Regions from separate parts of the Dongia sp. P2_B8 genome, predicted to be linked through region 1. Evidence: predicted binding sites of a transcription regulator. Region 1 holds the regulator's gene; the other holds the start of a gene.
The links. Region 1 encodes LexA, which represses DNA repair genes until DNA is damaged. Its sites were predicted from a motif close to ATGTTCTANTTTGGTTC; they were not measured.

Region 1 (7,699 bases):
GACCCGGATCGCGCCGGGATCTGCCTCGACCTGATCAAGGGCGCTGCAGGCAAGATTCCGATCCTTGGCGTGTGCCTGGGCCATCAGGCGATCGGCCAGGCGTTCGGCGGCAAGGTGGTGCGCGCCAACAAGCCGATGCACGGCAAGATGTCGAATGTCAGCCATCGCAACAAAAGTGTGTTCCTGGACCTGCCCAACAACTTCGCGGCCACACGGTACCATTCGCTGGTGGTCGAGCGTGATTCGCTGCCGGCGGAACTCGAAATCACGGCCGAGACCGAGGATGGCACGATCATGGGGCTCGCCCATAAGTCGTTGCCCATCGCGGGGGTGCAGTTTCATCCTGAAAGCATCGCCTCCGAACACGGCCACAAACTGCTGGGTAACTTTCTGACGTCCGCCGGGCTCAACAAGCTCAACACGCCAAAGGTCCTGCAGTGAGCTCCAACACCGATCTCAAGGGGCTCATTGCCGTCGTCGCCCAGGGTAAATCACTCTCGCGGGCGGAAGCTGAGACAGCCTTCAACATCATCATGACCGGCGAAGCGACACCGACCCAGATCGGCGGCTTCCTGATGGCATTGCGCGTGCGCGGCGAGACGGTGGATGAAATCACCGGCGCTGTCAGCGTGATGCGCGAGAAGATGACCCGCATCCAGGCGCCGCAGGGCGCCATCGATGTCTGCGGTACCGGCGGTGATGGTGCCGGTACCCTCAATATTTCAACCGCCGTTGCCTTCGTCTGTGCCGCCTGCGGCGTCACTGTCGCCAAGCACGGCAACAAGGCTGCCTCCTCCAAGAGCGGTGCCGCCGATATCCTGGCGACGCTGGGTGTCAACATCGACGCTGACATGAAAGTGCTGGAACATGCTTTGTTCGAAGTGGGCACCAGCTTCCTATGGGCGCAAAAGCATCACAGCGCCATGCGCCATGTTGGCCCCAGCCGGGTCGAATTGGGTACGCGCACGATTTTCAACCTGATGGGCCCGATGTCGAACCCGGCCGGCGTCAAGCGCCAGCTGATCGGCGTTTATTCGCGCCAATGGCTGCTGCCGATGGCCAATGCCTTGAAGTCGCTCGGTACCGAGCATGCCTGGCTGGTTCATGGCGGCGACGGGCTGGACGAGATCACCACCACCGCGCCTACCTATGTGGTCGAGCTGCGCGATGGTCAGCTTCGCGAGTTCGAGATTGCGCCCGAGCAGTTCGATCTGCCGCGTGCCACGATCGACGAGATCAAGGGTGGCGACCCAGCCCAGAACGCTCAGGCGCTCCGTGACCTGTTCGACGGCGCAGTCGGCCCCTACCGCGATATCGTGCGGCTCAATGCTGCAGCTGCCCTGATCGTGGCTGGCAAGGCCAAGGACATGGCAGAAGGCATGGAGCTTTCCGCCGAAGCGCTCGATTTCGGCCGCGCACGCGAAAAGCTTGAAGCCCTGATCCGTGTCACCAATACCAGCGCCGACGGGATTGCCGCGTCATGAGCGACGTGCTGACCCGCATCTGCGACGACAAGCGCCTGCATATTGCGGCGCGTGAGCAAAGCGTGCCGCTGGCCGAGATTCGCGCGCGCGCCGAAGCCAGCCTCGTGCAGGACCCGCCGCGCGGTTTCCTGAAGCGGCTGGAGGGCACGATCAAGGCCGGCCATTTCGGCCTCATCGCCGAGATCAAGAAAGCATCGCCTTCCAAGGGCCTGATCCGCGCGGATTTCGATCCGGCTAATCTCGCCAAAGCCTACCGGGCCGGTGGTGCCACCTGCCTTTCGGTGCTTACCGACATGCCCTATTTCCAGGGCCATGATGATTATCTGGGCGCGGCACGGCGTGCAGTCGATCTGCCGGCCTTGCGCAAGGATTTCATGCTGACGCCCTATCAGATCTATGAATCGCGGGCGCTGGGTGCCGATTGCATCCTGCTGATCATGGCCTGCCTTGACGATGTACAGGCAGCGGAACTGGAAGCCCTGGCTTTCACGCTCGGCATGGATGTGCTGGTCGAGGTGCATGACGCCGACGAAATGACGCGCGCCCTCAAACTGAAATCGCGCCTGCTTGGCGTCAACAACCGCAACCTCAAGACGCTTGCCATCGATCTTGCGACCACCGAGCAATTGGCGGCGATGGCCCCTAAGGACCGGTTGCTGGTCGCAGAAAGCGGCCTCTATGTCACCGCCGATCTTGAGCGCATGAACCGCGTCGGCGCCTCGATCTTCCTGGTGGGCGAAAGCCTGATGCGCCAAGCGGATGTGACGGCAGCAACACGTGCGCTGCTGGGCGCGCGTGCGCCCCTCAACTCGGCCGCCTGAGATGTCAGACCTCACCCATTTCGACGAATCCGGCAATGCCCGCATGGTCGATGTCTCGGACAAACAAGCCAGCGAACGCGTCGCAATTGCAAAGGGTTCCGTGTACATGGCGCCCGCGACCCTGGCCCTCATCCGCGACCGCGGCGTCAAGAAAGGCGACGTTCTCACGGTGGCGCAACTGGCCGGCATCATGGGCGCCAAGCGGACGCCGGACCTCATTCCGCTATGCCATCCCCTGGCGCTGACTTCGGTCAAGGTCGAGTTGGCGCTCGACGAAGCGCGCAATGCCGTCGACATCACGGCGACCTGCAAGCTGGTGGGCAAGACCGGCGTCGAGATGGAGGCGCTGACCGCCGTCTCGGTAGCGGCCCTGACGGTCTATGACATGGTGAAGGCCGCCGACAAGAGCATGCGTATCGGCGATATCCGGTTGGTCCACAAAAGCGGCGGCAAGTCCGGCACCTTTGAGGCCGCGTAATGCTGCCTGTTTCCGAGGCCACCCAGCGCATTCTCGCGAGTGTCTCACCACTCGCCGGCGAAGTAGTCGGAATCGATCGAGCGCTCGGCCGCGTACTGGCCGAACCCGTGGTGGCGAGATTGAGCCAGCCGCCGGCCGCCGTCTCCGCGATGGACGGCTATGCGGTCCGCGCCGCCGACATCGCGCAGCTACCAGCACGCCTTACCGTCACTGGCACCATTGCCGCGGGCACCGCATCTGCGCTGATACTGAAGGCTGGACAGGCCGCCCGCATCTTCACCGGCGCCATCCTGCCGCAAGGTGCCGACAGTATCGTCATCCAGGAAAATTGCGATCGCGACGGTGACACTGTCATGGTGCGCGAAGGCAGCAACACGCTGGGTCAGCACGTGCGTGCCGCCGGCAACGATTTCCGCCTGGGCGAGATCGGCGTCAAGGCGGGCCGCCTGCTCACTGCGCGAGATGTCGCGTTGGCCGCTGCGATGAACTGGCCCTCGGTGACGGTCACGCGCCGGCCGCGCATCGCTTTGCTGTCGACCGGCGATGAATTGCAACATCCGGGCGAGCCCTTGGGTCCTGCACAGATCATCGCTTCCAACGGCATCGGTCTTGCAGCCTTGGTCACGGCCTGCGGCGGTGAGCCGATCAACCTTGGCATTGCGCGCGACAATCTCACCGATCTTCATCGGGCGCTCGATGGCGCGCGCGGTGCCGACCTGCTGGTGACGATCGGTGGCGCCTCGGTTGGTGAACTCGACCTCATCCAGCAGGCCTTGAAGGATAAGGGCGCCAAGCTCGATTTCTGGAAGATCGCCATGCGGCCGGGCAAGCCGGTGATGTTCGGCGAACTCGGCGCCTTGCCGGTGCTTGGCCTGCCCGGCAATCCCGTCTCCGCGCTGGTGACGGCGACGCTGTTCCTGCGCCCCGCGATCGATCGCCTGCTGGGACGGGTGGTTTCCGAAAATGGTCCAACCATGGCGAAGCTCGGCGTCGCACTGAAGGCGAACGACCAGCGCCAGGATTATCTCCGCGCCACGCTCACCAGCGGCACTGACGGCAGCCTCATTGCCTCACCCTTCCCGAAGCAGGATAGCGCCATGCTGTCCCTCATCGCACAAGCCGATGCGTTGATTATCCGCCCGCCCCATGCGCCAGCGGCGCAGGCCGGCGACATGACGGAAATCCTGCCTCTCGTCGGTGGGTGTCTCAGCCTTTAAGATCCGCGCTCAGCTATGGTGGCTGAACCGCGCCCGTTGGGCACCCTGCGTCAGCGTCCGAAAAGCCTCGTCGGTGACGTGGATCAGGCTGCGATGATCGCCGCCCTCAAAATAGAGGTCCGGTTCGTCACCGATACATTCATCAAGGACGACCGGTACACCGTAAGCAGCGCCAATCGGCGGCACAGCCCCAGGTTCACAATCACTAAAGATGCTTGCGATCTCGCGCTCCGTGGCGAGGCCCAGCCGCCGGTCCATGACCGATTGCAGGCTGCCCAATTCCACGCGATGGGTACTTGGTAATACCGCCAGTGCGTAGCCCATTTCGTGATGCACAACGACGGATTTGACCACCCTGGTGCCAGGGATATGCGCCGATTGGGCGGTAAAGCTGCTGGTTGACGTATGCGGATGCGCGACCACGTCGTAACGAATGCCCTTGCCATCGAGATGCTGTTTCAGCCGAGGTGCGATTGTCATGTCCAGCCTCCGTCCTGAGTGAAGCAGGTTTGACTGATCAATCCTTCTCCTCCAGGCGCCGCTTGTCAAAGCAATGCCACCATGGCACCTGCAGTCCGGCCAGGCAATATTCTACTTAAAAGAGCAAAATCTTAATGTTGCGGCGAGAGTGGTCGCCTCGTCCGTCAGAAGGACCCTGTGGGTAACCTCTTGACATTATCATGAACTAAACTAGAACATATGTAGTTGTTGATCGTTTGTTCCGGCCCAATATGTCGGTTCTGGACCAGGACTGACGGGTGTATCGGGACAATCGGGTCGATTTTGGCCGGCCGGCGGCCCTCACTGGGGTGGGGTTCCGGCAGTAACACTGCAAGGGGGTTGAGCGGGCATGCTGACGAGAAAACAGCGGGAATTGCTGCAATTCATCCAGGACCGACTTGGCGACACCGGTGTGTCGCCCTCCTTCGACGAAATGAAGGACGCCCTCGGCCTGAAGTCGAAATCGGGTGTTCATCGCCTGATCACCGGACTTGAAGAACGCGGCTTCATCCGACGCCTGCCGCACCGTGCGCGGGCTCTTGAAGTGATGCGTCTCGCCGAGGATCAGGTCGGCGGCAAGATATCGGCGGCGCCAGCGACACCGGCTGCCGTTGACCGCGAGCCCGCCAAGCGCGGCTTCACACCCAGCGTCATCCATGGTGATTTCACGCCCACTCTGCCCGGCGCCGTTGTGGCGCAGGCTGCACAGACCGTGCAATTGCCGCTCTATGGCAAGATTGCAGCCGGCACGCCCATCGAGGCGCTGCGCGATCACAGCAATTCGGTAGATGTGCCTGCGGGCATGCTCGGTCGTGGTGAACATTATGCGCTGTCGGTCGAAGGCGATTCGATGATCGACGCCGGCATTCATGAAGGCGACACCGTCCTCATAGAACGTTGTGAGAATGCTGAGAACGGCACCATCGTCGTGGCGTTGGTCGACAATAACGAAGTCACGTTGAAGCGGTTGCGCCGCAAGGGCGATTCCATTGCCCTGGAACCCGCCAATCCCAATCACAAGACGCGCATCTTCGGGCCCGACCGGGTCAAGATCCAGGGTCGCCTGATCGGTCTGATGCGTCAGTACTAAGACCACCGTCACCCGGCGCAGTCTCAGCAGGCTGCGCCGGTTTCGGAAAGCGTTGCAGCGCCCAGGGCCTATCGCCGACATCGGCAGCACGCCGCACCGTGAATGTACCGTCGCGATGAATCCAGATTGCATGGGTGCCACGGCGCCAGAGATCGAAGAAATCGATCACCTGTTCCGCTGACTTGCAATAACCCTCGATCGGCTCCAGGCTGATCACCAGCTTTGATGCCTGACAGGCTGGCTCTGCGCCCGCTTCTGTCAACGCCACCGCCACATAACCCATGCGCGTATCGAAGCGGCACCAATCGGCCGTGCAGGTATCGTTGCTGCCGGGCAATGGCAAAGCCGTAGCGGCCGGTCCATGCATGACGTCGATACGGCGCTGGTGGCTGTCCAGCGGCGGCACGAAGGCGGCCACTTGCGGGAACGGCAGGCGCTTTTCCTGTGCATTTCGCCGCAGCCAGGTTTCCGCTGGGATCTTGGCAGCACGAGTCGAGCTGAAACGGTATTGACCTTCGGCGTCCATCACCGCCACCAACCGGCTGCTCTTGCCATCGGCGAAGGCCAGGATATCCGGTGCACGGGTGGTGAGCGGCGTGAGGCAGCCCGCGCCCAGTAGCGCAAGGCCCAGCCATTTCAGCCGGCCGATGATCAAGCACAGCCAGATGAGACCGAAACTCATCACCAGCAGGCCGAGAACAGGCAGGGCCGGAATGAGCACCACGGCACCGGGCCAATCCCCTACCCAATGCGCAATGTCGATGATGAGATCGCAGCCCCAGCCCATCGCCTGCAGCGGCCAATCCTCAAGGCCGAACGGCATGGCGATCAGCGCCAGAACGGCCAGCGGCATGACCCAGAAGCCGGTCAAGGGGACAGCCAGCATATTTGCAGCAATGCCGTAGAGCGTCAGCCGGTCGAAATGATAGGCGGCATAAGGTGCCGTCATCAGGCTGGCGATGAGACTGGTCAGCATCAGGGTGCCAAGCCAGATGCCGCCACGCTCAACGGCGCCAATGATGCGGCCGGTGAGGTCCGGTGCGTCACGGCCGACGCGCCGTAGATTGGCAAACTGAGTGCGCCCACCATCAAATACGCGGATGAGGCCCAGCACGGCCGCAAACGACATTTGGAAACTGGCGCCGACCAATGCTTCCGGCGCCACCAGCAACACGATGATCGCGGCGAAGGCGATGACCCGCATCGAAATGGGCGAACGGTCGAGCAGGATGGCGCAGAAGAAAACGCCGGTCATGACAAGCGCGCGCTGCGTCGGCACCGGCATGCCGGCAAGTCCTGCATAGAAGAAGGCGCCAACCAACGCCATCACCGCCGCCCATTTCTTGATATCAAAGCGCAGGGCGACCGGCTGCACCAGCGCCAGCAGGGCACGCAGACCGAAGAAGAAAATGCCGGCCGCCAAGCCGATATGGAGGCCCGAAATCGAGGTGAGGTGAGCCAGGCCAGAATCCCGCATCGCCTGGACGTCATCGGCGCGGAGTGCCGTCTGGTTGCCGACGATGAGTGCCATCGCCATGGCGCCGGTCGATCCCGGCAATTCAGCCTGGATGCGCTGGCCGATCGTCAGGCGCAACGCATCGAACCAGGCGAGAACCTTGTCCAGCGGCGCAAAACCGACTTGCACCGGGGCTATCTTGACCGGCGCCTGCAAGGAAAAGCCGACGCCGCCCAGCCGCTCGAAATAGGCCTGGCGGCGGAAATCGAAGCCACCGGGGATCGTCGGTGGGGCTGGCGGCTGCAGATCGGCGTTGAGCTTCAACCAATCGCCGATCAGGATCTGATCCGTCACCTTGGCAAGCTTGATGCGGACGCGCGCCGGCAAAACATCTGGCGCCAGCTGCCCGGTCTTTTCGCTGCTGATCGCCAGATGATCGAGCGTCACGCGCAAGCTGCCGGGATAGAGTTCGATCTCGATCACCCGCCCGGTCACCTCGGCCCGATAGAGCGAGCGATTGAGCTGCGGTGCGGACACCCATTCCGCCCGCCAGCTGGCGACCGAAAAGCCAATGGCCACCGCAACCAGTCCAGCCGCAACCACCATGAGCAAAGGCTGCCTGCGTACGGCATAGACCGAAGCGATGGCGGCG
Region 2 (7,699 bases), on a different contig from region 1:
CGTGGATGGTCTCAGGACGCACCGCTGGATGTGCTTGAACGCGCGAGGTGATCTCATCCTTCGCGACATTCGTGTAGGTGATGCAGCCGATCTGTTGGCCGCGACGAACAAGCTCGGCCCCACGACGTTCGATTAGACGGCCAAGAGCCTTATCGAGAGAGTAAGTTTTCCCCGCGCCCGCGCCCGCCTCAAGACGAAAATTACGACCGTTTTCGAGGCAGGCAAACATTCGCTCAAGAGCAATACGTCCTGCGAGATCAGCAGGATTTTCCGCTTTCTCAGGCATTGTCGCCAATATCCACGATGCCATGGGCGTTCGCACCGACCTCAGCAGCGACTTGCAGTGCTGTGTTTGCAGTCAGAGGGTCGCCTTCAGCTAGCCAGCGCAGTCCCTCGGCGATATAGCGCGGGACGTTCCAGTCGCTTTGCCCAATTGCATGCTCTAGCGCGAAAGCAGTTTTCTTCTGATCGCCCGCAAGCTCGTAGGCTGCGAGAGCCGGGTCGCCGTCTCCGGGGGGAAAACGCGTGGGATTGGCGAGGATAAACGCATCTTCGAAACTCCGTCCACATGGCCCGCCGGCAACTGCCGGTATCTGAAAGGCTATGCGACGAATGCCGGACGTTTTATCTGCTTCTGTTTTCTCCAGAAGCGCCTCCGGTGAAACGTCATCTCCAAACCACGCTTTTAGGCACCCATTGCTTGTAAAAATTCCCTCAGAGACAGGGACCGCGACTCTATTTCCTCTTTCGTTCGGCTTCACCGTATCTATATCGGTGATTACAAGTGTGCGCAGTTCGAGGAAAGATAGTAAATCAAAGAAACGGTGTGCGTATGCACCACCCACCTCCATTACCGTGACGTATTGGCTCGCGAGTTGCGGATGGTCGGGGACAGATGCATCGGTTTTTCGGATCATTGCCGGAAGTAAAATACGTTCAGACGGTCCCTCAACGAGGACCGCCTTGTCGGCAAAGAATAGATCACATCGTGTCAAAGTCAGATATTGATGGAGGAACTCACGATCTGGTTCCGAAGCACCACCCATCCCCTTGCGTAAATCTTTCACGACTGAACGGCGCAGGCCATTCGCTGCGGTCACGGATAAAAAATAGCGCATGGTCTCGAAGCGTGCTTCGTTGGCCATGTGTGGAGAATGAGTGCTGACAACAAACTGAACGGGCCATGGTTTGTTCGCATTGAGCTGCACAACGAAGGTATTGATGATTTTCTCAAGTTGGCGAATGAAAACCTCCTGCATTTGAGGATGCAGATGGGCTTCAGGCTCCTCGATGAAAATGAGATGAACTCCTGGCGACGCAGGCATAGCTTGATATTCTCGGAAGAACCGCAGCAATTGAAGCAGCATGTAAACCAGATTTCGCACGCCAAGACCGTTGTAGGTCTCGGGTAGAGTCGTGCCGTTGACTCCTACGTATCGAATCTTAGTGTGATCATTAAGAAGTTTATCGACGTCGAAGCTAGTCTCGGTAACCAAGCCCGGATCGGCTAATCCCGGATAGCCGAAAAGATCGAAGGTTGGTAGAAGAGACGTAAGATTCGCGTTGAAGCCCGCGTGTAAATTCTCTTGGATCTGCTCGACGGCCGCTTTGAGTTGCTCTGCGGTCGTTCGCTTTTCGGGATCCAATGGATCGGTGAGAGCCGACTGAAAGAGCACCTCCACGATCTTGCCTAGAACATCTCGTTCGCGATGTGTGTCGTCATCTAATCCTCTTTGAGCATTGATAAAGCCGCCTCGGATCAGTGCCGTGAGTGTCTTGTGCTCTAGAGGTTTTCGGTTGGTTGTGTCATTCGGGTCGACAGCCTCCAACGATGCCGAATATGCACCTGCCAACCGGCTACCGATCGCGCGGAACAGATTAAGCCTATTGATCGCTACATCGTCACTGATTGCGATGTCCGCGAAGAGAACGTTCGGCGCAGTAGGGAGAGGCCCGAAGGTCAATTTTAGGCGCACCTCGGCGCAGTTCGGATTAAGATCAATAATACATTCGCTTAGAGTGCCGAGATCAGGAGATTCGATATCATATGCAATGTCCATGACAACTATGATCGACGGCAGCAATGCAATCACGTCGGATGCCGAATGCCCGGCCTGGAAGGCTTCAAAAGCTGTCCAGAATGACTCATGACAACCTAACGAAAAATCCTCTATCCGAAACGATGGCGACTTCTCACCAAGGAGTCTGCGGAACAATTCTGCAATGGATGTTTTCCCGCTATTGTTTCGTCCCACTATGAGCGTAGTGCGCTTCTCTAAGCCTACCTCGACGTGTCGCAGGAGTCGGAAGTTCTCGATTTCAACTTCCTTAATCCACATCAAACTGCTCCAAATGATCCACGCGCTATGAGTTTCTGCACAGATACCGAACATCTCCGAGTTGCATATAGATCTTCTCACATCTTTAGAGAGAGTCAATTATCGCGAGAACCCTGGGGAGTATCCTGGAAGACTCCCGTCTCGATACTGAGAGGTAGTAAATTTTTCGCATGACTTCCTCGATCGACATCACGCGCTCTGCAAAGCTGTTATGCGACCAATATGGCCCTGACGCTGACCTAGTAGCGGTAGAGCGAGCCGATGAGCTCCTCGAGCGGGGAGAGCTTGAGGGATATGCAACCTGGAAGGCAATCGCGCGAGCAATCGTCGAGATTCAGTCGACAATACCGAGAGACACAGACGTCATCCACTAAGATACGGATTTTCCATCAATTTCATTTCGAAGTTCATGAAGCGTGGACCGCAGTTGATTGAGATCACGCCGTGTTTTGCGCAGCCTTATCGATAAATAGACGACAACGATAAATGTGAGGCAGATAAATATGTCCATACCGGTTTCCTTAATCACTCTCTGATGCCCCGGGTTTCGGAATGTTGATCATCCGAACGTTCCATGCATGAACCATTGCTGCGATCCGGTATCGGCATGTTCACCGTCACCGGCTCGATATAGCCAGTAGCGTTCGCCAGCTTCATCTTCGACCTGAAAATAATCGCGAACAGTCGCCAACTCGGCATCGCGCTTCCACCACTCTCCAAAAACTCTCTCTGGCCCATCAGCACGCTTCACCTTTCGGCGCACGCCGCGCCAAGTGAAAGTGACTGGCGGCTGATCCGGCAGCAATGCCATCGCCTCAATGAGTTCGGGCCGAACGAGTAACCGAGTTGGCCGAGGCCAGTGCTTAGGCCAATCCTTGCCAGCGTCTAGAGATAGCGGTGCGACCCGCGCCACCGATCGCTCCGGAACGTCGCTATCAACTGGCGCAAACCGGTAAAGCCGCTTCTCACCAATACGATTGGTTAGTGTGTCGACGAGCCCAGAGATATCCACTTCAGGATCGGCGGTCAGAGAAGAGATCACCTGCTTAGCGCCCATGGGTTCAGCCAGCGTTGCCGACAACACCATGAGCTCGATGCCAAAACCAGGATCGATGGTTTCAACCTTTTCGCACAGCATCCGCGTGAGGCGCTTGATGTCCCGGGTCGGCAGCGCCATGCCGATGCGGATCGCTTGGTATCGGCTATCTACACGATGGCAGATCAAATCGAGGCGCTTGACGCCCAGCCCCTTTACTTCCAAGGCGGCACAGAGCTCCGGCACAAGCTGAGTGATATAGCGCTCAATCGTTTCGGCGGCGGCAATTGGCTCAGCGAATGGTCGCTGCACGGCGACAATATCTTCTGGACGAACCGGCGTAATGGGCTCACTGATCTTTCCGGTCACCTGATCCAACCGACGACAAACTTCCGGCCCAAAGCGCAGGGCCAACGGGGCTCTAGGCCGGTTCAGAAGTTCGCCAATTTGTTCGAAGCCGACTTCACGTAGCCCCCTGATCACATCCTTCGACAACCGCAAGGCTTCGGTGGGCAGACGTGAGACAGCGGCTTCGTTCCCACCAAACGGCACAATGATGTCGGGTTTCACGTGATACCGCGCAAGCGCGTGAGCGGCGCCCCAACTGTCGGCAATAGCCGCACGGACGGCGAATCCCGTATCACGAAGCTTAGCCATCAAGTTCCTCAGCATGGCCGTTTCCCCACCGTGGAGATGATCGGCACCCTCGGTATCGATGACGATTCCGTCCGGCGCATCGGTCGCGACCATCGGCGAATAGCGCAATGCCCAAGCGGCAAGCCGTTCCAAACCCTCCGCGTCTGCCTTAGGCTCGGCATTCATCGTGATTAGGCCCGGAACCAATGCCTGCGCCTTCGTGGCCGGCATACCGACATACAGTCCTCCCTCCTGAGCAGTGTGATCAGCAGCCAGAACGACACGGCGGCGGCCGTCCTGGCCGAGGAGGACCAACGGCGTGTCAGGCGACGGCGCCGCGGCCCCAAGCTTCCGCCGCACCCTGTCCGTGGACCAGGTCGGCAGGAAGACGGAGACGACCCTTGGCATCGCAGGCCTCCACTTCAAAATCTGCACTCTCTCCCGCCCGGCAGCGGATGAGTTCCACTTGCCAGCGCGCACGTCCCACACCCGGCACCGGAAGCGGTTCCGATGGGATCGTCGTCACCCGCCAGCGTGTCACCGAAGCCGTCGGTTGCCCAAAATCGACCGCTTCCGCCTGACGGCGCCAGCGGCGAATGGCGATGCCGATCGTGTTGTGCTTCTCTGCCGCCAACTGCAGTCGCCGAGATGCTGTCATCGGGAGACGCGCAACCTCACAGACAACTGCGCCAAGCCCACCATGAGAGAGACCCTCTTCAAAACACCCGAGCAGGGCCTTCTCGTCACCGGCCTCGACATAGATGACGCGGCCTGGCGCGAGACCAGCGAGTGAGATTGCCGGCGCAAAAAGATCCTGACGCGCGACGCACCACAACACCTTGCCCTTCGTGCGGGCAGCTATTCCCGCTGAGAAAAGCGCGGCCGCAGCACCATCGAGCGCTCCATTGCCGCCGCCCGCCACTTCGTGAAGCGCGCCCAAGGCGAGTCCGCCGCCGGGCAAACGCGCATCGATCTCGTTCACGCCAAAGGGCAGCACCTGGCGGCCAGCTCCTTTTCCGCCCTCAAGGCGCTCAATTTGAGCCCGAAGCTTAGCAATTGCAGGGATCGTGGCCGCTTCAGACATTTGGTTTTCCGAGACTTACCACTTGAGGTTGGAATTGACACGTTCTATCTTTGTTCTATTGTGATGCCTGGAGTCAATGAAGTCTTCAGCCGCTGTTGCGAGTGGAGACAGGTGGGGCTTCGTGCCGGCCGAAAACGGCGAGGAAAGTCAGAGGGTTGGTCTCGATTGGGCACGCGTTCCCAATCGTAAAATGGAGGAACTTATGTCCGATTTTTACGAGACGCCCAACCAGCCGCGAGAGGTTCTCGTCGCCGGCTACCTTACCTACTGGCTCGCCCGCGAGAAGGACGGCGATAGCGTGGAGGAGAGCTACGCCGCGGCCAGCGAAGCCATACTTGGCCTGCTGACGCATCTCGATCTCGGCGCAGCGCGCTTAATTGCCCGCGACATCATTGAATGGTCCCAGAGCCCGGAAGGCATGCAGTTCGCCGAGGGCATCAGCGAAGAAGAACGCGAAATAGCAGAGCATCGATACTTCGCTTGGGCGGATGGCATGGACTTTTGCGACGTGACGCAAGCGGCCACCGGAGATGTTCCATCGGGGCTAGCCGACAATCAAGAGGCACGCATAAGCGTGACCGCGACCGAAGACACACTCGATGTCGGAGGCCAGCAGTGATGCTTAAGATAACAATCGACGTATGGCCTCATGGAAATACTACGGGCTCGCTCTCATCGAGCGTTCGTCAGTCCTGACAGACAGACAGCGAGCCTGGCTGGAAGCCGATACAAAGTCAGAATTACGCAATTCGTGGCTAGCGCTGCTCGGTCCTTGTGACAGGCTTAGATCAGCCTCACTTTGCACGCACGGGATCAGATGCTCGGCAAGCTGCGCACACCTGAAGAATTGCCAACGTGGACCGCGACAGACCTTCGCCGTAAGTGGAGCGAGTTTGTTCGCGACCTGCGCAAACACAAGTTTATAGCCATTGTCGACAAAGGTCAGATTCTCACCGTTGCCGTCGAACCAGATCGCTCGGCGCTCCGCCCTACCGGGCGTTTCTGCGGGTTTATCTCCCGCTCTGCGCGCCAGGCATCGCGGCGGGCTCCCTCCTGGTCTTCATCCAGGCCTTAGGGGTCTATGTGACGCCTGTCCTGCTCGGTGGCCCGGACGACCAGGGTATCGCTGGCTACATTGGCTTCTACGTCCTCAAAACAGTGAACTGGGGTATGGCAGCGGCGCTATCGGTGCTACTCCTTGGCGCGACCGCCCTCCTCTTTGCCGCCTTTGCCAAGATCTCGTCCTTCGGCACCGCGAGAAAGGCGGGCTAGATCATGTCTCGTATTCCGTATGCAACCTTGGGCCAGCGCCTCACCCGCCGCATTCTGGCATGCACCACTATCCTGACATGCCTCTTTCTGCTGACCCCAATCCTCGCCATCGTCCCGCTATCGTTCAGCTCAGGATCGTTCTTTCATTTTCCTTTGCCCGGTCTGAGTTTGCGTTGGTATGAACAACTATTCACGGCTCCGCCCTGGCTGACCGCCCTAGGGAACACGATGTTCATCGGCGTCATCGCCATGGTGTTGGCGACTTTCCTCGGAACCTTGGCTGCCTTTGGCCTGTGGCGATGCCGGCTTCCCGGTCACAACGTCATCCGGGCAATCCTGATCTCACCCATGGTAGTGCCGGCGATCGTGGTTGGTGTCAGTTCCTACTATGCCTTTGGCGCGGTTGGTCTCAACAACAGCTACACTGGGTTGATTCTGATGCACACGATCCTAGGCAGCCCCTTCGTCGTCGTGACGGTCTCGGCATCGCTCGAGAGCTTCAACGAGGGGCTTCTCCGCGCAGCCTCGAGCCTCGGCGCACCGCCCGCAGCTGCATTCCGTTACGTTGTCCTACCGATCATTCTGCCAGGCGTCATGAGCGGCGCGGTGTTCGCGCTCGCAACCTCCATCGATGATGTCATCGTGGCTCTATTCGTCGCCGGACCTCACCAGCTTACTCTGCCACGGCAGATGTTTCTGAGCTCGAGCGACAACTTCGAACTGACTATTACCGCCGCCGCGTCGTTGATGCTGCTGTTTTCGATGGCGCTCATGGGTGCCGCCGAGCTCCTGAGACGCCGAGGTGAACGTCTTAAGCACCGCCCGTGAGCCGATTCAGGCAGCGACCTTCGCCGAACCTGGACTGCCTGGCTAAATGAACAGGACCGGCGTCTCTCGCTTCATGAGCGAAGCGTTGGTAGACTTACCCAGGTAGTTGCGCGCTGCCAAATGGCCAGCGAAGACCGCCGCCTGGATCGTTCCAGGCGCCGAACAGTCGCCAACGCGCGTATAGTGTGGTCCTTCGAGATCCTCAAACGCCGGATTGGGGAGCCGCGCCGTCACACTAACGAGTGTCCGCCCCTTGATACCCGCCATGACGGCCCCAGTGTCGGAACGCGAGAGCGTGAGCTCCTGCCCATCCCAGGCATCTGCCTGGGCATTTTGGTAGATTTTCACGCCAGCCGTTGCGAGGGCTTTGATCACACGCGGTTGCTCCAGCGTGTAAGCCATCCAACCCGCGATCTGGGGTAGCGGACAGACAAGATGCACTTCAATACCTTGTTTCGCCAAGTGCGCGGCGAGAACGTTGCCCATATAGTAGTGATCGTCGTC

Region 2: the regulator LexA is predicted to act here: its motif matches at 5,135-5,151, upstream of AC1DWZ_RS02125 (ImuA family protein).

Annotation. Positions count from the first base shown of each region.
Region 1 is NZ_JBFUDM010000010.1:22,914-30,612, reverse strand. It holds gene AC1DWZ_RS22900 (anthranilate synthase component II) at 1-441, shown strand, start outside; gene trpD (anthranilate phosphoribosyltransferase) at 438-1,484, shown strand; gene trpC (indole-3-glycerol phosphate synthase TrpC) at 1,481-2,305, shown strand; gene moaC (cyclic pyranopterin monophosphate synthase MoaC) at 2,307-2,783, shown strand; gene AC1DWZ_RS22880 (molybdopterin molybdotransferase MoeA) at 2,783-4,000, shown strand; gene AC1DWZ_RS22875 (aminoacyl-tRNA deacylase) at 4,010-4,480, opposite strand; gene lexA (transcriptional repressor LexA) at 4,851-5,591, shown strand; gene AC1DWZ_RS22865 (ComEC/Rec2 family competence protein) at 5,548-7,699, opposite strand, start outside.
Region 2 is NZ_JBFUDM010000001.1:480,014-487,712, reverse strand. It holds gene AC1DWZ_RS02140 (UvrD-helicase domain-containing protein) at 1-286, opposite strand, end outside; gene AC1DWZ_RS02135 (ATP-dependent nuclease) at 279-2,339, opposite strand; gene AC1DWZ_RS02130 (Y-family DNA polymerase) at 2,899-4,419, opposite strand; gene AC1DWZ_RS02125 (ImuA family protein) at 4,334-5,008, opposite strand; gene AC1DWZ_RS02120 (hypothetical protein) at 5,298-5,714, shown strand; gene AC1DWZ_RS02115 (ABC transporter permease subunit) at 5,978-6,367, shown strand; gene AC1DWZ_RS02110 (ABC transporter permease) at 6,371-7,195, shown strand; gene AC1DWZ_RS02105 (oxidoreductase) at 7,238-7,699, opposite strand, start outside.